One region of the Paenibacillus sp. J31R34 genome, then DNA from elsewhere that is predicted to be linked to it. Evidence: predicted binding sites of a transcription regulator. Region 1 holds the regulator's gene; each other region holds the start of a gene.
What was found. Region 1 encodes LexA, which represses DNA repair genes until DNA is damaged. Its sites were predicted from a motif close to CGAACATATGTTCG; they were not measured.

Region 1 (2,209 bases):
TTATACAAAAAAAAGCATTATACAGTGCTTTTTTTGTAATGTCAATAAATTTCCATACTAGTATGGAAATGTTAATGGCATTCGACAAAAATCGACATAACGATGATTTCTTCTGTGTTATATTAAAAATGTAAAACAGAGGGAAACGAATATCATTATAGAGACAGAGATATTAAAACAGAAATGATCGATTTTCAGACAGCGGGGGAAAATGCACTTCACTATATTGTTAAAACAACATGTTTGTGTAGATCCCCGCTGAATTCGATCATCATTTTGAAAGCGAATGATTGATACAACAATAGATTACGTCCTATGACTGACTTTAAAAAGTCGGAAGGGTCGAAACAAAGCGCTACTGATATCTACATCAGTAGCGCTTTGTTTTGGTGTTTTTTATCGATTTATTTTTAATAATAGACAATAAATTACATTATGTTTTTTATAAGGTATATTATAATTAATAAAGGAGATTAAAGCGTGGTGAAACATATATGGAATAAAAGGAAATCGATCTGGTACAAGTATTTGTGGTTCTTCTTAGTCTGGGCGCAAGTTAGGTAGTATGGCGTTGGAGGGGCGACAGTTTGGGAAATATATTTGACAGCTTCTATAAGCACATGGATGCAAAGTGACGGTGACACAAGCATAAGGTGATTTCGGTCTGATCTAGTTATAGGGGGACAAAGCTAGTTGTTCAAGCTATCCGAAGTGTCGTCATACCGAAGCAGTCTGAGTAGGAAGTTCGAGAGCTAGAAAAAATCCTCTGCCTAAATAAAAAAGCTGCATCCAGCCCGTTTCTTATACGGGCAAGGATGCAGCTTTCTTCATGTATGAAGAGTATGAAATATAAACGATTAATGGAAATCCCGGAACAAGCCAATGACTTTGCCTAAAATCGTAACATTCTTCAGGCGAATAGGTTCCATTGTTACGTTCTCAGGTTGGAGACGGATATGATCCTTCTCGCGGTAGAAGGTTTTGACCGTTGCTTCATCGTGCTCAGTCATAGCGACCACAATATCACCGTTAGTAGCGGTTTGCTGCTGGCGCACAATAACGTAGTCGCCGTTATGTATGCCTGCTTCAATCATGCTCTCTCCAATGACATTAAGAATGAATACATCATCATCACCTACATAATGGGAAGAGATTGGGAAATATTCTTCAATATTCTCGGTAGCGGTAATCGGCACACCTGCAGTAACTTTACCGACGATCGGTACATGGGTAACAGCAGGGCGTATAATTCCGTCGACATCTTCCTGGTCCAAAATCTCGATGGCACGTGGCTTAGTCGGATCGCGGCGGATAAGTCCTTTCTTCTCCAGACGGTCCAGATGACCATGTACGGTTGAGCTTGAAGCAAGTCCAACTGCTTCTCCAATTTCACGTACGGAAGGCGGATAACCCTTCTCGCGAACTTCGTTCTTTATAAATTCCAGAATCGACTGCTGGCGATTGGAAGCTTTGGACAACATGATCACTCCAGTTCACGCACTCCATGATGAGTGCGACAAGATTTTTGATTGAAACTTTGATTCAGGCACTGCATTAGAAGCGCAATATGAGTATTTATTTCTCAAATTATAACATGGAACCGCCGTTCGTACAAACATAAGTTCCTAAAAACAAAAGTTCGCATTGTGTGTTGACCACAAACAAATGTTCGTGTTAATATCAAAACAGAACAAATGTTTGGGAGTGAGGGCAATGATCATTTATCCAGAATCCTATCAATCTATTTTTTCAGAGAAAGCGCCTGTTAAGGTGGCAAAGATGAAATCGCAAATCAACATGGCTGCAGTTAGCAACTACGCTTTGAAGTTGGCAGTGTGTCTGGCCCTGTTTATTGTATTGTTTTCTGGTTTTTTATTGGTGCGTACAGAAGCTTCAGTGAATCATGTTGCACCAGCGTCTGCTGGAGAGCAGACGGTAGTAGTCGCACAAGGCGATACATTATGGGAGATTGCACGTAAATATTCGGACAGTTCTGATGATATACGTTGGTCCGTCTTTCAAATACGGGAGCGCAACCAGCTGTCGTCACCAGATATATGGCCTGGGCAGAAGCTGGTCATTCCTTCGTCCTAGTGTCGTTAAGCAAAATATCTCTATGGTATAGAATTGTATAGAACGGTGTCTGCTTGATAGAAATCATATAGCTGAACTTTGGAGCTCAGAAAGTGCCAATACGCTATCTAAAATA
Region 2 (2,209 bases), on a different contig from region 1:
TTCGATTCCATTGAAACAATAAGCTTGATGAAGCCAACCGAATCGATCCCTTGATCCAACAAATTGGTATCGTGGTCATCTGGATACTCGATTTCAAGCTCAGCAAAAATTTCATCTCTCAAGATAAATTCAATTGATCTAGACATCATGTTTCCTCCGTTCGATAATCTTTAGAAAGACTGGTTAGAGAGGATGGCATACATGGTGATATTCAGTAATGAGCAAGTGAAAGTGATTGTGAAGGAGAACAATCTCAAAACGATGGACAATGTGCATTCGCACTGAAAGAGTTGTTTGCAGAGACGCTGCAATTTATGCTGGAGGCGGAATATGACACGGTGCATAACATGAAAAGCATGACGCGAAGAGTACAACGACGGAAATGCTCGAGGGCTACCATCGTCAACATCGCAAAGCCACTAAAGAAAAAAGCATTTTCCCAAGCGATGAAGCGCTGCTGAAAATGCTCTACATAACTACAATGAATGTCACTCGTAAATGGACAGGGCGTGTACAAAACTGGGACTAAGTACCCCATCACCTCTCCATTTTCTTCCTCGACGGGAACGAACAATATTGCGTTAAAGTTTTGTTTCAAGAGAGTTTACACTAGTAGATTTACAGCACCTAGTGCTTACTGTATTTAATATAAATTACAAATCTACCAATTGTCAACAAGCTTGAACAATTCCGTTGATGCCCTCTAGAATTCCATTCGTCATCTGGCTATTTCTCTCATTTGCGATTGTTTCATCATGTTAACGCGGTGACAACGTCAATTGCTCGATATAGATCCAAAAATGCGTATGGTACAGGGAAAATATATTCAACGCAACTATCCCAGCCATAAGCTTGTCCTACGTTTTTTTGTATCATTCTCCTTTCACAGGAACCAGAGCTTTAACACCTCGATTCTTTTTCCAAGCTGGTCGAAATTACCTGCCTGCGAAACCTTGCATAGAGAACATACATTCGGTATATAATACAGAATACGAATAAACGTTCGCGTCATGGTGGTGTAGCTATGAGTGTCCATTCAATCATCGAAACGGAAGAGGATTTGCTAATCATTAAAAAGCATACCCTGCTGCCAATCCTTCTCGAAATGTTAGCTAGAGACATCAACGAATTAAAAATGTATCGGAACAAAATTATTTACAATCATATCCTTTTTTATCTCAATGAAATGGAGCAACGCATCTATCTTGAACTGCAAAGCATTAAGAAACAAATGAAAGAACGAAATATTAAAGCGTTAAACACCGAGATGAATGCGCGGGGGGTCCATGTTGAATATAAAGTTCGCGGTTATATCCACCATTTCACCATGCTGAGAAGTTTAGTGAAGGCTGAGCTAATGACCATGCTGATGAATATGCGGAGGCGATTGGAATGAAGGAAGCAACTGAAAGGGTTATATTGCTCGCGGATTGTCAAAGTTTTTACGCAAGTATTGAGAAAGCCAGCCATCCGGAGTGTAAAAATAAACCCGTTGTTGTGGCTGGCTCTGTTGAGCGCCGCTCAGGTATTATTTTAGCGGCTTGCCCCATTGCTAAGCAATACGGCATAACGACGGCCGAACGGCTCGGAATCGCTTTAAATAAATGTCCGGAGCTTGTCGTCCTGCGCCCCCGCATGCAGCATTATATCGATGCCTCTATGATGATTACGGGCATTTATGAGGAGTTTACGAATCTGGTTGAAATTTTCAGCATTGATGAGCAGTTTCTGGACATTACGGCAAGCCTCCCTCTTTTCGGAGACCCTGTTACGATAGCCAAAGCCCTTCAACAGAAGGTTCTCCTGCAGACAGGCGTATGGATAAGGGTGGGCATAAGCTCCAATAAAATGCTTGCTAAAATGGCCACGGACATCTGGGCAAAAAAGAATAAGGATGGCATCTTTACCCTTCCTAAAACAGAAGTCGAAGCTTTGCTGTGGCCGCAGCCGGTCCATAAAATGTTTGGAGTCGGCTCACGCATGACCACCCATTTCACTCGTCTTGGTATGCATACAATAGGCGATATTGCCAGAACGCCGCTTCCGCGTCTTAAGGACCAGTTTCGCTTTCGCTTTGGCAAGCAATCCGATATTCATGCCGAGGTGCTGTGGCGAACGGCCAACGGCATCGATGACAGCCCGGTTACACCTGAAACCTTCAACACTCCGCCAAAATCGGTTGGCCATATGATGACTTTGCCCCGAGATT
Region 3 (2,209 bases), on a different contig from region 1:
TGGCAGAGTCTCCCGTCGTTTTAATCAACGTGTACAACCGTTGCGATTACGTAGAGACGCGATACATCGACAATCCGATTCGTGCGCAGGCTCAAGCAGCAGTTGAGCAATGCAAAGATGCACCGTTCCAGGAGAGTGGGGTCTTCATGCAAGCGAAGGCTGCTTTCGAGTCATTCATCAGCCTAGAATATCGGAATTTCGATTTTTCCGATATGCAGCAGGCTCTACGAGTTAACTTCGAGGGAAAGAAACAAGAGAGGGAAATCCGCCCTAGCTTGCAAGCGGTCAAGCACGGCGTTTCCATTCAACCATATCCGGGGCTGCCAGAGGAACTGGAGCCGTATCACTTTTACATTAGTGAGTCTGGTCACTCTATCATGTGCGTGCTCGAGAAGCATTGGCCAGCAGAAAATCCGGATGATAGGGAAGTTCCTATTCCAGTCAGATATGTACTGGAAAAGGGCTGGAGGAGCGAAGGTGGCTATATTATTGTCGATGCTCCCTATCATTCCACATTCGGCGTTGATATTCCGGAAGAATATGAAGAGTTCTAACAAAACAAGCCCTAGCCATTTGGCCAGGGCTTGTTTTATTTGGAAGTTTAATAATGCGACTCACCAGTCTTCGTATGGCTCTACCCGTTCTATGTCCTCGATTGCATACCAATCATCGTCCACTTTAAAGGCTCCGCGCAGATCGGCTAGGGCGTTCACAACGCCCTCCACGCGCAACTCCTCGAATGGATCGTACATTTGTATGCTCAATGGCACGCGATGCTTGTATGACGATCTCAAGGCTATAGATATCAATTCCTTTTCTTGTTCGTCCAACTCGATGCGCTCTCGCCGGTGACGTTCCTTCACAAGACTTAAATAAGCGTTTCGATGCTCTGGCAGTATGATACGGCTGCTCTCCCACAATCCATTACCTGTTAGCTTTTGTCCCATGACCAACGCCTCCTTGATGAATATATTATATGCAAACAAATGTTCTTATATCAAAGGGAATAAATAACTGTCGATGTATAGGACTTGTTATTCATTTAGCATCTTGCTAACCTCGAAGCAAAGTGCAATGATGGATTAAAAGATAAAGCGGCAGCGATCAACCAGACACTCACAGCAAAGACGCTATAGGGCCGTAAAGGGAGACTGTGTTTATGATGGAATTTGTTTGGTCGATGCTATTTTCGGCAATCGAGGGCATTGCGGTTTTTGTTTGGATTCTTTATATTTTTAGGTTCAATCCTCAAAAGTATATTGCTCCAATAATAAAGATAGTGCTTTTGATAACTATTCTAGGTTACCTAATTGAAAAATTCACGGAATACGCTTTTTTAGTGCCGATTATTAACTTGGTTATCACAATATTATTTATAAAATTTATTATTAGGGTGCCTATTGTATGGGCGGTGTTTTCTTCGCTGACAGGGTACTCCGTGTACGGTTCCTTGCAAGCGTCTATTTCGTATCTATCAATGGGGTACTTGTCAATAAACGAGGTGCAGACGGTAGAAGCGAAGGGCTATATACTGCAATTATTATCAGGTGTGATAAGCATCGTTCTGGCGCATGCGCTGTATAAAATAGGTCGAGGGTTTTCCTTTGACTTCACTCGCTTTCAATTCAAGTCTGAGGATATGATTATACTCAGCTTGAGCACGTCGTTTTCGGTAATTTCCAGTGTGATTTTACAAAGTAAAAATTTAGACTTTGCTTTTATCTTCTTCGTTTTATCAGTTGTTGGTTTTATCTACTATGCGAAACGGAAGGAGCGTGAGGAAATTGCTAGAGACTTTGGCGTCTAGGATGGCTGCAAAAATCAAATCAGAGGTGCCAGATCACCCAGTCTCCGAAGGGAAAATGCGAGTAGCGTTGTCGTTTCTCATGAACGTCATACCAATTTTTGTGCTGACATACTTCATCACGCTTTTTACAGGAAAGACACAAGAAGCATTTATAGCTATGTTGGTATTCGCGCAGCTCCGCCAGCTCGCGGGAGGCATACATTTAAAATCAACAGAGGCTTGCATAGTCGTATCAGTGGTTGGCGGGACGCTGCTGTCATTCGTTGATTTCCCACCTATATATATTTACATCATGTCGGGGGCGAGCCTTGTGTTGGCTGCGTTGTATTCTCCAGCCAACATCAAAGGCAAGACGTTGATGCCAGAGCGATTCCACCGCTATTTAAAGCCTGCTACGCTGGC
Region 4 (2,209 bases), on a different contig from region 1:
CTTAATACAGCGGAACACCGCCTCATAGCTCCAATTATGCAGCACCGTCTCCAGCGCGGAGCGTATGAACTCGACCAGCGGATGATGAACGGTGGTGTGCCTCTGATCAAGGAAATAGGGGATATTGTATTCTTGAAAAACAGCTTCGATATAGTCGCTATAATCTCCCGTATTCCGCACCATAACCGTCATATCGCGCCAGTTTGTTCTATCTTCCCTTACCCGGCGCAGCATATCGCGCGCCAGCAGCTCCACCTCGGTTCGCCGATTTGCTGCCGCATGCAGCGACAGGCCGCATAATGGACTGGCTGCATCCAGCATAGCCGGATTAGAAAGCGCCATTTGCGTCCGGCCCCCGTAGTGGCGCTCCAAATGAGCCAGCATAGGGCTACTGCTGAACCTGCCCGCCGCTTCACCGCCATCGTTTGTTGTACGCCCATGCATGCCGAGCATAATAGGCTCCAGCATTTCAACTCCTAAGCCCTCCGCCAGCTCCTTCAGCTTTACATATGCATCTGCTGTAGGATGAAACAAATCCAGCTCTAATGGCCGCTCTCCAACCTCATAGGTTCGATTCAGCTTAAGTGTAATCGTCACTTTCTTCGCCCTGCTAATAAGCGAGCTAAGCGCGACATATTCTTTTGGCGTAAAGCCATTAAACCCGTCTATCCAAATTTCCGTGTCTCGAATCGTTGAAAATTCGGACAGCCCCGTTGACAGATGAGCCAAATAATCCTCCGAATCCAAATATTGCCCAGCGAGCTCGGTCTCCAGCTTCTCGTATACAAGCTGCAGGTCATGCAGCTTGCGCTTCAGCAAGGCTGAGTCCTGCAGGGCAGAAGCTGCCTCTTCCCTGCGCTCTGCAATCATCGCCGAATTAATGCCATAACGCTTCCATTCGGTCAACAGCTCCCCAAGACGCTCAATGAAGCCCGGTTTTCCCGCTCCATGCTCGAATAGCTCCAGCTGATTGCCCAGCCGCTGTACGATTTTGTAGAGCAGCATATTCTTGCCCTCGTCGCCAATTGGAATAAGCGCTGTTCCTCCGGTTTCCTGCATGACGCGAAGAGCAAGCCTGCGCAGGCTCAGCACCTGCGCCCGAATCATTCCCTGCAAGCCGCTGCCTCGAAGCAGCGTATACTCGGACTGAAAGGTCGCCTGTTCGGGCACGAGCAAAATAAGCGGAGCCCCGTCCGGGTCTGCGCTCAGCCTGCCGCGAATCGCATCCAGGCAATATGTCGTTTTTCCCGCTCCCGAGCGGCCCAGCACTAATTGAAGCGGCATCATGCAGCCCTACCTTCCGTTACGGTTCTATTATCAACCATACTACCATACCCGTAGCCACTTTTCACGAGCTCTTCAAACATACGTTCTTAAATATTTGGCAAAAAAACCTCTTGAACGAGCAAAAAGCATACTCGCCGTTCAAGAGGTTTCCGTTATTTGCTGCGCACCTCAAAGATGGCAAATTTCAAGTAATGCCCTTCTGTTACGCCAAGCAGCTGCGGATGATCCTTGCCTGCCGCCCGCCATTCCACGAGCCGGAGCAGCTTGCCTGCATCAGCTGCGGCCTCCTGGATCGTCTCCAGAAACAAATCAGGACGCATATGGTAGGAGCAGCTCGCCGTTACCAAATAGCCGCCTTCATTCACCAGCTTCATGCCATGCAAGTTAATATCTTTATAGCCGCGGACAGCACCTGCTACCGCATTTTTTGTTTTGGCGAACGCCGGAGGGTCCAAAATGACAACGTCCCAGGTTTGGCCGCCGCCGCTGATCGGCTTGGACGTATCCGTGCCTGCACGGCTGCGCTCCAGACGCTCCTCTAGCCCCTTCGTTTGCAATCTCAAGTAATCAAAAGCATCGGTTACAACAAATTGTACGCGATCGGTAAAGCCGTTGCGTTCCACATTGCGGCGCGCCGTATCAATGGCATGCTCGGAAATGTCCAAGCAGGTCACTTTCTTCGCACCGTATTTACAGGCGTGCAAGGTAAAGCTGCCCGTATGCGCAAAGCATTCCAGCACCGTAGCACCGTCCCAGTAGGGGAAGGTGACCTCTTTGCCATTTGCATTGACTGGAACGAGTTCCCCTGTTGTCTCTGCACTCGCGCTGCTGTCCTCGACAGGCTTCGGCATTAGCTTAATGCCGCTGCGCAGGCCCCAGCCCTTCATCAGCGGAGCGATGGAGGCGCGATTTTCACGCTGAT

Region 2: AC50YG_RS11375 (YhjD family protein) is a predicted target of LexA. The motif match lies at 993-1,006, and genes of this name have one in related genera.
Region 3: AC50YG_RS23805 (YolD-like family protein) is a predicted target of LexA. The motif match lies at 980-993, and genes of this name have one in related genera.
Region 4: addB (helicase-exonuclease AddAB subunit AddB) is a predicted target of LexA. The motif match lies at 1,361-1,374, and genes of this name have one in related genera.

The regions. Positions count from the first base shown of each region.
Region 1 is NZ_JBXENU010000001.1:655,214-657,422, forward strand. It holds gene lexA (transcriptional repressor LexA) at 858-1,478, opposite strand; gene AC50YG_RS02795 (LysM peptidoglycan-binding domain-containing protein) at 1,714-2,094, shown strand.
Region 2 is NZ_JBXENU010000003.1:446,003-448,211, reverse strand. It holds gene AC50YG_RS11385 (phosphopantetheine-binding protein) at 1-146, opposite strand, end outside; partial or broken gene AC50YG_RS11380 (transposase) at 368-529, shown strand; gene AC50YG_RS11375 (YhjD family protein) at 1,025-1,396, shown strand; gene AC50YG_RS11370 (DNA polymerase IV) at 1,393-2,209, shown strand, end outside.
Region 3 is NZ_JBXENU010000009.1:280,496-282,704, reverse strand. It holds gene AC50YG_RS23810 (hypothetical protein) at 1-554, shown strand, start outside; gene AC50YG_RS23805 (YolD-like family protein) at 615-947, opposite strand; gene AC50YG_RS23800 (hypothetical protein) at 1,160-1,807, shown strand; gene AC50YG_RS23795 (accessory gene regulator B family protein) at 1,809-2,209, shown strand, end outside.
Region 4 is NZ_JBXENU010000004.1:396,095-398,303, reverse strand. It holds gene addB (helicase-exonuclease AddAB subunit AddB) at 1-1,287, opposite strand, end outside; gene AC50YG_RS14480 (class I SAM-dependent rRNA methyltransferase) at 1,440-2,209, opposite strand, start outside.